Regions from separate parts of the Chryseobacterium sp. POL2 genome, predicted to be linked through region 1. Evidence: riboswitches for the same ligand, from Rfam matches in the RefSeq annotation. Region 1 holds a riboswitch; the other holds the start of a gene.

What was found. A riboswitch is a leader RNA that binds a small molecule or an ion and turns the genes downstream of it on or off. The one in region 1 is predicted to bind cobalamin.
Region 2: it holds a riboswitch for cobalamin, as region 1 does, so the genes downstream of both, G6R40_RS07100 (TonB-dependent receptor plug domain-containing protein) here and G6R40_RS04185 (T9SS type A sorting domain-containing protein) in region 1, are expected to answer to the same signal.

The regions. Positions count from the first base shown of each region.
Region 1 covers NZ_CP049298.1:884,757-891,907, reverse strand. The annotation lists gene G6R40_RS04195 (FtsK/SpoIIIE family DNA translocase) at 1-43, opposite strand, end outside; gene ccsA (cytochrome c biogenesis protein CcsA) at 486-3,749, shown strand; cobalamin riboswitch at 3,831-4,016, shown strand; gene G6R40_RS04185 (T9SS type A sorting domain-containing protein) at 4,112-5,224, shown strand; gene G6R40_RS04180 (SPFH domain-containing protein) at 5,317-6,183, shown strand; gene G6R40_RS04175 (Arc family DNA-binding protein) at 6,227-6,400, shown strand; gene G6R40_RS04170 (VOC family protein) at 6,433-6,804, opposite strand; gene G6R40_RS04165 (CoA transferase subunit A) at 6,828-7,151, opposite strand, start outside.
Region 2 covers NZ_CP049298.1:1,550,695-1,557,845, reverse strand. The annotation lists gene G6R40_RS07120 (bifunctional response regulator/alkaline phosphatase family protein) at 1-281, opposite strand, end outside; gene G6R40_RS07115 (ribonuclease E/G) at 416-1,972, opposite strand; gene G6R40_RS07110 (HU family DNA-binding protein) at 2,254-2,547, opposite strand; gene mutY (A/G-specific adenine glycosylase) at 2,594-3,631, shown strand; cobalamin riboswitch at 3,657-3,842, shown strand; gene G6R40_RS07100 (TonB-dependent receptor plug domain-containing protein) at 3,871-5,691, shown strand; gene G6R40_RS07095 (YncE family protein) at 5,703-6,737, shown strand; gene G6R40_RS07090 (NAD(P)/FAD-dependent oxidoreductase) at 6,872-7,151, shown strand, end outside.

The DNA of each region.
Region 1 (7,151 bases):
TTTTTGGTTGAGAATCGGTGTTTGTATGTTTGCTTTTTTCCATTGATAGATGTGGTCAATAACCTGCAAATTTAGTCTTTTTTTAATGAATTTTGAAGCTAAATATAGCGCTTTATTAGTGAAAATTTCCAATTATTTGAAAGTAAATGCGATAATTTTTTGTCTAAACCACATTAAAAATATTATTTAGATTTAATAAAAATAGTTATGATTAAAGTTGTATTTTAGCTTGTTTTTTAAGATTTAATAACATAAAAAAAGATAATTTCGCCTTCTGTGATTGATAAAATTGATTTTGTTGAAGTCTAATCTATTTTGTGAATTGAATGTCATTATTTAATAGCGAATATCAATTATGAGAATTGTCATAAATATCTTATTTTATATATTTATTCTAAATAACATCACTATTTTTGCACTTAACCGAATCTAGGCTTTTTTTTGAGTTTCTGGATTTGGAAAATTATCTTTTATAAAGGATTATTATGAAAAAAATTCAGGATATTCTGATTTCTACGCGTACCATGGCGGTTTTGTTGTTAGCGTATGCAGTAGCCATGGCGGTTGCCACGTTTGTTGAAAACGATTACGGAACTCCAACAGCAAAGGCTTTGATCTATGAAGCCAAATGGTTTGAAGCCATTATGTTTTTGCTGATTCTTAATTTTATAGGAAACATCGCCCGTTATCGACTATTGCGTCGCGAAAAATGGCCTGTTCTGGTATTTCACCTTGCGTTCATTTTAATTTTTATTGGAGGTGCAATTACACGTTATATTAGTTTTGAAGGCATTATGCACATCCGTGAAGGCGAAACCAGTAACGAAATTATCACCGATAAAACTTTCTTAAAAGTTAAGATTGAAGAAAAAGGAGAAGAATTGCATTATCCAGATATTCCTTATCTGATGTCGCCGTTACATTATGATTTGAAAGCTAAATTTAATTTTCACGAAAAAGAAGTTTCCGTAAAAGCTGTTCATTTTTTACAAAGAAAAAAAGACAGCCTCACAGCTTCCCCGAAAGGTAAAGAATATTTGCATCTCGTTTCTACAAATGATCAAGGCGGACGTCAAAACATCTATTTGGCAGAAGGTGACGTACAAAATATCAACGGAACTTTGGTGAGTTTTAACAGAACCGCGATAGATGGTGCTGTTGAATTCCAAAGAAATAATGACTCACTTTACATCAAAACGCCGGTAGATGCGCAATATATGACAATGGCGACGCAGGAGACTGGTTCCACACATAAAGACAAATTCCAGCCATTGGCATTGAGAAGTCTTTATACTATTAATGATTTGCGTTTGGTTGTTCCAGAAGGCGTTATGAAAGGAAATCTTACAGCCTACGAAGGGGACAAGCAGAAAGATAAAGATGTTCCAGATCAACTGACGGTGGAAGTACAAGGACCAAAATCTAAAATGTTAGTCGATCTTTCGGTAGAAAAAGGAAATCCCAACGCTTATAAACAAATTACCTTGGATGGTATGAATGTGATGATTGGTTTCGGGCCAAAAGTTTATAACACACCGTTTGCATTAAAATTAGACAAATTTGTTATGGAGACTTATCCAGGAAGTTCTTCGCCGTCTGCTTATGAGTCGCATGTGAAAATTGTTGACGAAGGCAAAGAAACACCTTACAAAATATATATGAACCACGTTCTTAATCATAAAGGTTACCGATTCTTTCAAGCAAGTTTTGATCCTGACAGAAGAGGAACTGTATTGTCGGTTAACCATGACTATTGGGGAACTTTGTTTAGCTACATCGGATATGCATTTTTATTCTTAGGAATGTTTGTATCCATGTTTTGGAAAGGTTCCAGATTCTGGAATCTTAACAAAATGTTACGCGATGTCAGCAAGAAAAAAGCAAAAATGGCAAGTCTTGTTGTATTGTTTTTAAGTTTAGGATTAAATGCACAAAACATCGAAACACATTCTGTTAATGATGGTAGTAAAGAACATGCGATTGCTCCAAAATCTAATTCTGAAACAAGCCCAACACCACAGCCAAAAGCTGGTGCGGGAATGTTGTCTGCCGATGATTATGTAAAAAATATTAAGATTGATCCCGATCACGCCGAGAAGTTTGGACACATGTTGGTACAGTCTTATGAAGGTCGTATCCAGCCAGTTAATACGCAGGCATTGGATATTTTGCATAAATTGACAAGCAAAGGAAGTTTCCAACATCTTAATGCCGATCAATGGTTTTTAGCGGCGATTATCGATCCAATGTTCTGGGCGCAAGTCAACATTATTAAAATCGAAACGCGTGGAAAAGTTGGGAAAGATTTAGCGAAAATTACCAAAGCAACGCCAGAAGGTTTCACGAGTTTGGTGAAATTATTCCCAGCGGATGCGAGCGGAAATTTACGTTTCGTACTAGAAGACGAATACAATGCAGCATTCCGCAAAAAACCAGTTGATAAGAGCAAATTCGATGAAGCCGTTATCAAGCTTAATGATAAAGTCCAGGTGCTTAATGCTTTGATGTCTTATCAATATTTCCGTACGATTCCTGTTCAAAACGATGCTAATCATACATGGAATTCTGTAATGACGCCAGATTTTGAGGCAGATAAAAATGCGCAAGAAGTTTTAGGTCCATATTTGTCATCGGTTCTTATGGCAACCCAAAATAACGATTGGAAAAAAGCAGATCAAGAGCTTGCAAAAGTTGAAGCTTATCAACACAAATGGGGAAAACAAGTTATTCCGCCAGATGCAAAAATTGAGTTGGAAGTTTTCATGAACAAAATTGATATCAACTTTAAGTTGTTGATTTTCTATACTATTCTTGGAGGATTGCTGTTAATTTTAGCATTTATAGAATTGTTTAAACCAAGTAAAATTATGCATAAAGTTGTTAAAACTTTAATTTATCTTGGTGCCGTTGGTTATGTTTTACACTTCTTAGGTCTTATTGCAAGATGGTATATTTCTGGTCATGCACCATGGAGTAATGGCTACGAAGCAATTATTTTTATTTCTTGGGTTGGTATTACTGCAGGTTTTGCCTTGTACAGAAACTCAAATGCTTTGATTCCTGCAGCGGGATTCTTAGTGGCGGTTATTATGATGGGTTTTGCCCACGGTGGGGCAGCTCTGGATCCACAAATTACCCCTTTGGTTCCGGTGCTTAAATCTTACTGGTTAATTGTTCACGTGGCAATTATTACATCCAGTTATGGATTCTTCTCGTTATCTATGTTGATTGCTGTTATATCACTATTTTTCTATATCATAGCAACGCCTAATATTTTCAAAAAACACAATGATACGACTATAAAAGAATTGGCTATTGTCAGCGAAATGTCTTTAACAATAGGACTGTTGGCTTTAACAGTTGGTAACTTCTTAGGTGGTGTTTGGGCTAACGAAAGTTGGGGGCGATATTGGAGCTGGGACCCGAAAGAAACTTGGGCGTTTATCTCCATTATGGTTTATGCTTTTGTTTTACACATGAGATTGGTTCCTGGATTACGAGGAAGACATCTTTTCCATGTGATGACCATGTTTGCGTTTTGTTCTATGGTGATGACTTATTTCGGCGTTAATTATTATTTGACAGGACTTCACTCGTATGCAAAAGGAGATGCGATTCCTATACCACTTTGGGTATATCTTGGATTGGCATTTATGTTGACTTTAACATTAGTTTCTTATATTAAATACAAGAAGCTCCACCAAAGTCTTCATATTAAAAAAGATGAAAGAACAGATGTAGAACCTTAATTCTGTATAATTTAAAATATATTAAAGGCACATTTTCGGATGTGTCTTTTTTTTGTTTTACCAGAAAAAGCTTTATTTATCGTATATTTGCAGCAATTAGGTTAAAGTTTTACTTTATGAAAAGGGAATCAGGTTAAAGACCTGAGCTGTACCCGCAACTGTATACTAAAAAACTTGATGTCATTTTTTGAGTCCACTGAACAAAAATTTGGGAAGGACGACATCAAGATGTAAGCCAGGAGACCTGCCTAATGTTGATACTTTCGGGGATAAAGGTGAAGAACATTTTTGTTTTTTCATAAAGACTCTTTATGAGTATATCCCTGTGGTTTCGGGAGTTAAACTAATTTAATTTTATACTTATGAAGAGATTTTTTACAATTCTCAGCGGTTTTGTTATGGTCGCAAATCTTGCCAATGCGCAAATCATTAACTTTCCAGATGCTAACTTTAAAGCGGCAATTATCAAAGCTTACCCTGCGGTAGATAGCAACAAGGACAGTCAAATTTCTCAAGATGAAGCAAAAAGTCTAACATCTATCAGAAACCTCGCCAATTATCCTAATATTTATGATGCAACAGGTATCGAGTATTTTACCAACTTAACAGAGCTTAATCTTGGAGATTTGATTAATCTTAACAAGATTGACTTATCACAAAATACTAAACTCACAACGCTTAATCTCCGAAAAAATAAACTTGTTGGTACGCTAGATATCTCATCACTAAGCAATCTTACCAACTTGGAGCTTAACAATAACCAATTGTCGGAAGTTATCTTTCCAACAAATTCTAAACTTAAAATTGTATACATTAATGATAATCAATTGACTAGTATAGATTTGTCAGAATTGAAAGATTTGCAACGTCTATTTTTGGTTAACAATCAGCTAAGCAATCTCAATTTTTCGCAAAACATTAATCTAGAACGTATACACATCAATGGGAATCAATTGACCAGTCTTAACTTGTCAGGACTTACGAAGCTAAATTGGTTTTCAGCAGAATCTAATATTTTGTCAAACATAACATTTAGTAATAACCCATTGTTAAAAACCATTCTTGTAAAAAACAATCAGTTGATATCCTTTGATTTTATGGACGGTTTTGTCAATAATATTACACTAATTAATATTGAGGCTAATACAGGATTTAACCTGATAAAAAAAGATTGTAATGATAGTATTGTAGTTGTATCGGGTACATTTGTTCAGGATAATTGTGCCACCATGTCAACACATGATTTTGAGAATAAGGCGATCAATATTTATCCGAGTCTTGTTAATAACATAATTAATGTGCGCAATGCTGATTTTATTTTTGATTATCAAATATTTGATACATCAGGTAAGATTTTAAAAAGTGATAGTCTGAGAGATTCTGCGATAAATGTAGATTTTCTACCGAAAGGAAATTATATTTTGATTATTAAAACAAAAAATAAAGTAACATCACATAGTTTTATAAAGCTGTAATGTTTTAAAACGCTCTTGTAGCGTTTTTTTTGTTTTATAATTAAAATTTTTATATCTTTATGATATCAAATTAATATCAAAATTTTAATACTATGGAAAAAGTTTTAAAACCCATGTCTGGTTACATTGCTTTATTAATAAGCCTTGTTTTATTTTTTGGAGGAATAGGATTGTTTATCTATTCTATCGATTATAATCCTTTTTTGACTGTTATTGCTGTTTTGGCGGTCTTATTGTCATTTTTCTTTATGAAAGGTTTAATGATTATTCAGCCCAATCATTCGCGCGTTCTTAATTTCTTTGGGAAATATGTTGGATCGGTAAAAGATAATGGATTATTCTTTATAAATCCCTTGTATTCATCGCAAAGGATGAGTCTTAGATCAGAAAACCTGCAAGGTCAAACGCTTAAAGTAAACGATAAAATGGGAAATCCTATCGAAATAGGTGCCGTTATCGTTTGGAAAGTCGGCGATACATACAAAGCTGCTTTCGATGTAGAACGCTATTTAGAATACGTTAAAACTCAAAGTGAAGCTGCAGTGCGACACTTGGCGGTAAGTTTTCCTTACGACAATTTAGAAGACGAAAATGCGCCAATTACATTGCGTGGCGGTGGTGAAGATGTTAACCATATTTTGGAAAGAGAATTAACAGAACGTCTGGCTCCAGCGGGAATTGTCGTTCAGGAAGCAAGAATTTCGCACTTAGCTTACGCATCAGAAATTGCTGGAGCAATGTTGCAAAGACAACAAGCCACGGCAATTGTCGCAGCAAGAACCAAAATCGTGGAAGGGGCTGTTGGCATGGTAGATTTGGCTTTGAAAAAGTTGTCCGCGGAAAATATCGTAGATTTGGATGACGAACGCAAAGCCGCGATGGTGTCCAACCTTATGGTGGTTTTGTGTGGCGAAAAAGCAGTACAACCTATTTTGAATGCCGGAACATTGTATAATTAATCAAGCTTAGAATAAAAGCTTTGATGCTTTTAAAGTTATTAAAATGAGCAAAAAAAGTTTTGTATTAAGAATGGATGAAGATACTTATAAACTCATCGAAAAATGGGCTGCTGACGAGTTCCGAAGTGTGAATGGTCAAATCGAATTTTTGATTCATCAAAGTTTAATGAATGCTGGACGAAAGAAAAAAGATCCTGATAAAAAAACAAAAGCTTAGTGGAAACTAAGCTTTTTGTATTTTAAAAATTATTACGAACGATGTTGATCGATAAGAATCATATTGCCGTCTGGATCGATAATACTAAGACTTCCTGGACCAGATTCTGTACTGATTTGTTTGTTGACGTTCAGGCCTTTTTGCTCAAGACTTTCAGCAATTGTCCGCACATCGTCCCAGTTTTCCATATTTTGCGCATTTTGATCCCAACCCGGATTAAAGGTCAAAAGATTTCCATTAAACATAGCTTCGAAAAGTCCGATAAGACAATCCCCATTTTTCATGATGAGATAGTGTTGCTCCAAAGAACCTGCAAAGACTTCAAAACCTAAGTTTTCGTAGAAAGACTTGGAGGTTTCAAGATGTTTAACACTTAAACTAATTGAAAATGCACCTAAATTCATAGTATTATTTAATTTAAAAAATATTAAGCTTTACGAACGGTTCTTTGCTCGATTCTTTTTTCGTAATTTTTTCCTTGGAAAATACGATGGACATAGATTCCTGGCGTGTGTATTTCGTCAGGATTCAAGGCGCCCGCTTCAACCAATTCTTCCACTTCGACAATCGTTGTTTTGCCAGCCATTGCCATGAGTGGATTAAAATTACGCGAGGTAGAACGGAAAATCAAATTCCCGGCTGTGTCGCCTTTCCAAGCTTTTACGATTGCAAAATCTGCATCGAAAGCATATTCTAACAAATAATCTTTTCCGTTAAAATTACGTACCTCTTTGCCTTCCGCGACTTCGGT
Region 2 (7,151 bases), 670 kb from region 1:
CCAATGGCTTGTTCCATAATGTGTTCTTCCTCGCTCTTGGTTACCATAACGATTTTGAGACTGCTATCTTTGTCTTTTATCATGGGAATGGCTTCCAATCCAGAAATGCCTGGCATGTTTTCGTCTAATAATGTCAGCTGAAATTTTTCTTTTTCTATAAGTTCTAAAGCTTCATTAACATTGTTAACTGGGGTGACGCTGTAGCCTTTACTTTCTAAAAACACAATGTGCGGTTTTAGCAAATCAACTTCATCATCTATCCATAAAATTTTCTCTGACATAGGTTGTTTATATTTTGTATTCGGTTTACATCAAAATTACGACCAAAATCTCTTAAGTTTAAATTAAAAAGCCTTTGTTTATCGTTAAAATAAGTTAATGTATGCAAAAGAAAAACTCAGACTTGGTCTGAGTTTTAGTTGGAATAAGACATCAATTCTTCTTTTTGTGAATTGACGAGCTTGAATTCTAAGTACTTGAATGAATCTCGTGGGATAATGGTTACCCATTTTTTGTATCTCAAGAACCATCTGTTTTGGATGCTCATAAGCCCTTTGGTAAGGTAAGCTTCTACGAATGGATGGACGTGGAGATACACTTTGCCCTTTTCCTTTTGGATAATGTTTCTGATAGATTCTTCTAGGCGCTCCACAATAACGATTGGCGCAGCAATTTCTCCGTGTTTATTCGGATTTTCTTCCTTGGTTTCAATATATTTTTCTGGACGTACCCTTTGTCTTGTCATCTGGATAAGCCCGAATTTACTTGGTGGTAAGACTTTATGTTTTGCCTTATCACGTTTGAGCTCTTCTCGGAAATGCTCATATAATTCTTTACGATGTTCTGGGTCTATCATGTCAATAAAATCAATGACGATGATGCCTCCCATATCTCTTAATCTTAGTTGTCGTGCAATCTCTGTCGCAGCCATTTTGTTGACATTAAGAGCGTGCGATTTGTTAGTTGCAGCGGACGAAATATTGTTTCCAGAATTGACGTCTACAACGTGAAGCGCTTCTGTATGCTCTATAACAAGATAAGCACCTTTAGAACTCGGGATATTGACATTTTTCCCGAAGCTTTGCTTTAGTTGTTTCTCAACATTATAATATTCTAAAAGTGGAATGTGAGAATCGTAATACTGAACAATGTTTTTAGTTTCTGGCGAGATAACTTCCAGATAGTTTTTCATATCGCGCACCATAGCTTCGTCATCACAGATGATGCTGACAAAATCCTGATTAAAGTTGTCTCTTAGTATAGATGATGCTTTGTCCTCCTCGCTAAGGACTTTGCTAGGAACTTTATTTTTCTGAATGTTTTTAAAACAATCTTCCCATTTTTGGATCAGCTGATTCATATCATTATGCAGTTCCGCAACTTTTTTGCCTTCTGCAACCGTTCTGATAATAACCCCGAAACCTTCTGGGCGTATGCTTTCTATTAAAGTCCTAAGTCTTTCTTTTTCTGCTGAATCTTTTATTTTTTTTGATAACGAAATTTTATTATCAAATGGAATTAATACCAAAAATCTACCTGTTAATGATATCTGTGTCGATATACGAGGCCCTTTTGTTGAAATAGGTTCTTTGGTGATTTGGATAAGAACAAGATCTCCAGCGGTGGCAACTTTGTCAATAGTGCCATTTTTGTCAATGCTTTTTTGTACCGCAAAATCCTTCAGTTTAGAAGTGTTTTGCCTTTTTGCAATACTATCCTTCAAAAATTTTTGATAGGATAAAAATTGTGGTCCCAAATCCTGATAATGCAAAAAAGCGTCTTTGCCGTATCCGATGTTGACAAAAGCGGCATTAAGGTTGGAAGCCAGTTTTTTTATTTTTCCAAGGAATAAATCTCCAACGACGAAATCAGAATCTGATTCGAGCTCGTGGAGTTCGAACAATCTACCGTCTTCTAACAGGGCAATCTGTGAAGAATCATTCTCATGCGAAATGATTAATTCTTTCTTCATAAATTCTTATTTAATAATTGCCTTTTACGAAAGACATCAATAGTCAATATTATGCCATCTTTATGGCGTTGTTGTTGGCATATACAGAAAACAAAATATAGTCGGCGAAAAACACCAACTATATTTATATGTATATGACTTTCCGAGAAGACTATTTCTTCTTCTTGTGTCTGTTTTGTCTTCTTCTTTTCTTTCTTTTGTGGGTCGCAACCTTGTGTCTTTTTCTTTTCTTTCCGCTTGGCATAATTTAGAAATTTTATTATGTGTTAATATTAAATTAATTAGTTCTTTATTGCTACTTTTGTTTTTACTTTTTCAACAAAAGTTTTCGATGGTTTGAATGCCGGAATATTGTGTGCCGGAATTTCAATTGCAACATTTTTAGAAATGTTTCTTCCCGTTTTTGCTGCTCTAGTCTTAATAACGAATGATCCAAAACCTCTTAGATAAACATTATCTCCGTTATACATTGATGTTCTTATCTCTTGCATAAATGCCTCGATAACTTTCTGAGTATCATTTTTTTCTACGCCTAATTTATTTGAGATGATGTTTACCAATTCTGCCTTTGTCATTTCCTTTTTTGTTTATATTTTTGGTGTGCAAATATAAAACATATTTTTGAAAACTTACAAACAAAAGACTGACTTTCTTTATATTGGCAGTAAGCTACTTATATGGTATCATACTAATAAAAGAGACTTGCCATGGCGCAAAAATACAAATCCGTATAATATATGGATTAGCGAAATTGTCCTTCAACAGACGCAAGTGAAACAAGGACTTCAGCATTATATTAATTTTGTAGCGCGGTTTCCCAACGTGCAAAGCCTTGCAAATGCCAATGAAGAGGAGGTTATGTTGTATTGGAAAGGCTTAGGTTATTACTCGAGAGCGCTTAATCTTCACAAAGCTGCAAAACAAATTATAAATGATTATGACTCCGAATTTCCCAATCAATATTCTCAGCTTTTAAAATTAAAAGGCGTTGGGAAATATACGGCTGCAGCAATTGCCAGCATTGCTTTTGAAGAAAAAATCCCTGCAGTAGATGGTAATTTTTACAGAGTTTTGTCGCGGCTATTTGCTGACGATTTTGATATTTCTAATTCTAAAGCATCACAATATTTTTCTCAGTTGGCGGAATTGATTATGCCAGACGATAATCCTGGTTGTTTCAATCAAGCCATGATGGATCTAGGATCCGCAATATGTAAGCCTAAAAATCCTATGTGTGGTGATTGTCCTTTGCAGGACGATTGTCGCGCTTTTGCGGTTGGAAAAATCGAACAATTCCCAGTTAAATTGAAGAAAACGAAAGTCGAAAATTTGACATTGACATATCAATTTATTCATCACGACAATCAATTTTTGGTCAAGCAACGGGATACTTCCGATATATGGAAAAAATTGTTTGAGTTCCCAAAAAATATTGATCTGAGTGATTTTCCCCATGAAGTTGAAAGCGAAAAATTAATTCGGCATAAGTTGACGCATCGTAACTTAGAAATTTCAATATTTAAAATTAATATTCCAGATTTTTCTGATTTTGAAAATTTAAAAAAAGAATTTGTTTTTTTAAGTTTAACAAAAGATGAAGCCGATCAAAAATCGTTTCCAAAACCGCTTCATGATTTTTATGTGAAATATTTTTCATAATCATTTGATTTAAAAGAAAAACTTTATTTATTTTTGCATTATTGGTTTTCGAAAATCATATTTCGAAATTAAAAGGGAATGAAGTGTGAGTCTTCAACTGTCCCCGCAACTGTAATTCGCGAACAAAAGATGTCATCATTAACCATTGTTAACACGAGAAGGGATGCCATCTGCGAAAGTCAGGAGACCTGCCAATATTAACAAAAAATAATAAGGCTTTCGGGAGAAAAGCGGTTGGTATGAAGCATTTATATTTTTCTTTTTCGTTCTTTTTTTCGGTAGTAAGTTTTGCGCAAGAAGCAGTTATTGACACTGTTTTTATCGATCAGCAACTTCCCAAAGCAGAACAATTTTCCAAAATCCAAATTGTGAAATCCGATGAGATCCTCAAGAATGCAACATCGCTTTCAGAATTTTTAAGTTTTCAAACGCCAGTTTATATTAAAGAAAATGGGCGCGGAATGGTGTCTTCGCCTTCTTTTCGTGGAACTACCGCGCAACAAACCGCTTTTGTCTGGAATGGCATTAATATTAATTCTCAGTTTTTAGGTCAAGGCGATGTTAATAATATAAGTCTATTAGGCTATGATAATATTGCGATTAAATACGGTGGCGGAAGTATTTTGTATGGTTCTGGAGCGATTGGCGGCTCGATACATCTCAACAATTTGTTTTCATATAACAAAGGATTTAAAAATCAAATCTTTGCAGAATATGCTTCCTACGGGACATTTAATTCATTATTAAAAACTAATTATAGCAATGATAAATTGAGTGTTCAGTTTTCTGTAAATCATAATCAAAGTGATAATGATTTTGAGGTTGAAGAACAATATTATGTCAATAGAAATGCAAAATATAAAAATACGGGAATTAACCTCGGTTTTGCGCTACGACTAGATCACCACAACGAAATCTACTCACAAAGTCAGATTTTTGATGCGGAACAAAATTATCCTTTGTTGTCTGAGTTTTCCACGCCAAGTAAATATTTGAGTCAAACTTTCCGCAGTCTTGCCGGTTGGAAGTTGAAAACCTTGAAAATAAATAATGATGTGAAAGTGGCCTATCTCACGGATGATTATCAGTATTTTATGAATTCTAAAATCCCTTCCACAAAATCTGGCGGCGGAACCAAACAATATTTAATTAAAAACGATTTTAATTTTAAAATTAATTCTGATTCGGAAATCAATTTTTTAGCTGAAGTTAGTAAAATTGAAGCGCTTGGTTTTGAAACTGGAATTAGCAATATTTCTTGCCATCAAGGTTCTGCAGCTTTGTTGTACAGAAATTATAATATCAAAAATTTTGATTGGGAAGTTGGTCTTAAAAAGGAATTTGTAGAACATGTCAGCAGTCCGTTTTTGTTTTCCGCGGCAGGACATTATAAAGTTTCGGATTTTTATAATATCAAAATTAGTGCATCAAAGAATTTTCGAGCGCCAACTTTCAATGATTTGTATTGGGAACCTGGAGGAAATCCAAGTTTGAAACCAGAAACATCGATGCAATTTGAGTTTTCACAAAATTTAAAATGGAAATTTTTACATGCAAGTGTAACGCCATATTTTATGGATATCAAAGATATGATACGTTGGATTCCTGGTGCAAACGGAATTTTTCAGGCAGAAAATACCGAACGTGTGAAATCTTTGGGGATTGAAGCACAATTGGGCGCCGAGCAGAAATTTGAAGATTTTAGTTATCGCACTTTTTTCTCTTATGCTTATACAAAATCGGAAGATCAGGCACGAAAAAAACAATTGCCATACGTGCCTTTTCATAAAATTAATTTGGGCGCGGATTTTAGTTATAAAATGATAGGATTGCATTTGCAAACTATTTGGAATTCCAAAATTTTCAGTGATGCAGATGAGTCAAAGATGTACACGATGGAGTCGTTTTATGTTATTAATCTTGGTTTGGATATTTCCGTTTTGAAATCGTTGAAACTTGGATTTAAAGTTAATAATCTGACATCAGAAGTGTACAGAACAGTCTATGGCTATTGGATGCCGAAGCGCAATTATGCCGTTAATATGAATTTTAATTTTTAAAAATAGTTATTATGAAAATCAGAAGTTTGCTAGCGAGCATGTTTGCCGCAAGTTTGCTGTTTATGACAGCTTGTAAAGATGATCAAGAAGTTATCGTTGACAACGGCGCTTACGAAGGTGGCGTTTTGGTAAGTGTAGAAGGTGGGTATAATAGAAATCAAGCGGAAGTGTCTTATATTTCTTCTGATTTGTCGCAAGTTGCGCAGAATATCTATGCCCTGAATAATGACAACCAAGTTTTAGGCGATATTTTACAGACAATTGCTGTTAAAGATGATAAAGCTTTTTTGGTAGTCAATAATTCCAATAAAGTTGAAGTTGTTAATCGTTATTCTTTCAAAAAAATGACAACAATTTCGACAAATATCAATAATCCGAGATATGTCGCCTTTTCTAAAGATTATATTTATATCACGAATGATGCATATTTAGGAGAGAAATATGTGGCTGTATATAAGTTAAGTGATTTTAGTTTTGTTAAAAAAATTAATATTGAAGATGTTGCAGAGCGTGTCGTTGTAGCTGGTGATAAAGTCTATGTCCAAAATGCTAGTTTTGGTTATGGTAACAAAATTAGCATCATCAAAACTTCGGATAATGCTTTCCAAACCACAATTAGTGTTCCGAATGGTGATATCAAAAAAACAATTGGTTATGGTGATAATGTGTACAGTATTACCTCGGATGGTGTAGATTCTTATATTTATAGAATAAACGCTGGTGCAACAAGCATTGCTAAAGAAATAAAATTAAAAGGGATTGCAGATGCTAGCAATTTGGAAATTGCCAATGATGTTGCTTATTTTTCTTCAGCTAACAAAGTGTATTCGCTTCCGTTGAACGACGTTATCCCGCAATATTTATTCTCTGCATCACAATCGAATGATGGGACTTTGTATGGTTTTAATGTTATTGATGGGAAAATTTTCACATCGAATGCTAAAGACTTCAACTCGCCAAGCGAAATTACAGTGTACTCAATCATTGGGTCAGAAATTAGAAAAATCAACGGAGGTATTGGTGTTAATGGTTTTTACAAAAACTAATTTAAGGTCAAATTAAATTTAATAGAACGACGACTTACGGGTTGTCGTTTTTTTATTGTACAAATTTTGAAGCATGAATTTTGCTATTCTTTAAAGCAGAAAAAATGAAGTATTTTTGTGTAAATTTTTAAACGATGATTAGGGAGAAAATTGTAATAATAGGAGGCGGATTTGCGGGATTGCAACTCGCCAAGCAGCTTAACGGAAAAGCAGACAAAAAAGTCATGGTTATTGATAAAGTTAATCATCACATGTTTCAACCCTTATTCTATCAGGTTGCCAGCGGTAGGATAGAGCCTTCTAATATTTCGTTCCCATTCAGAAAAATATTTCAAAGGTCAAAAAATATTCAATTCCGAATGACCGAAATTAAAGAAATTGTGCCTTCTGAAAACAGAATTATTGCAGATGAAG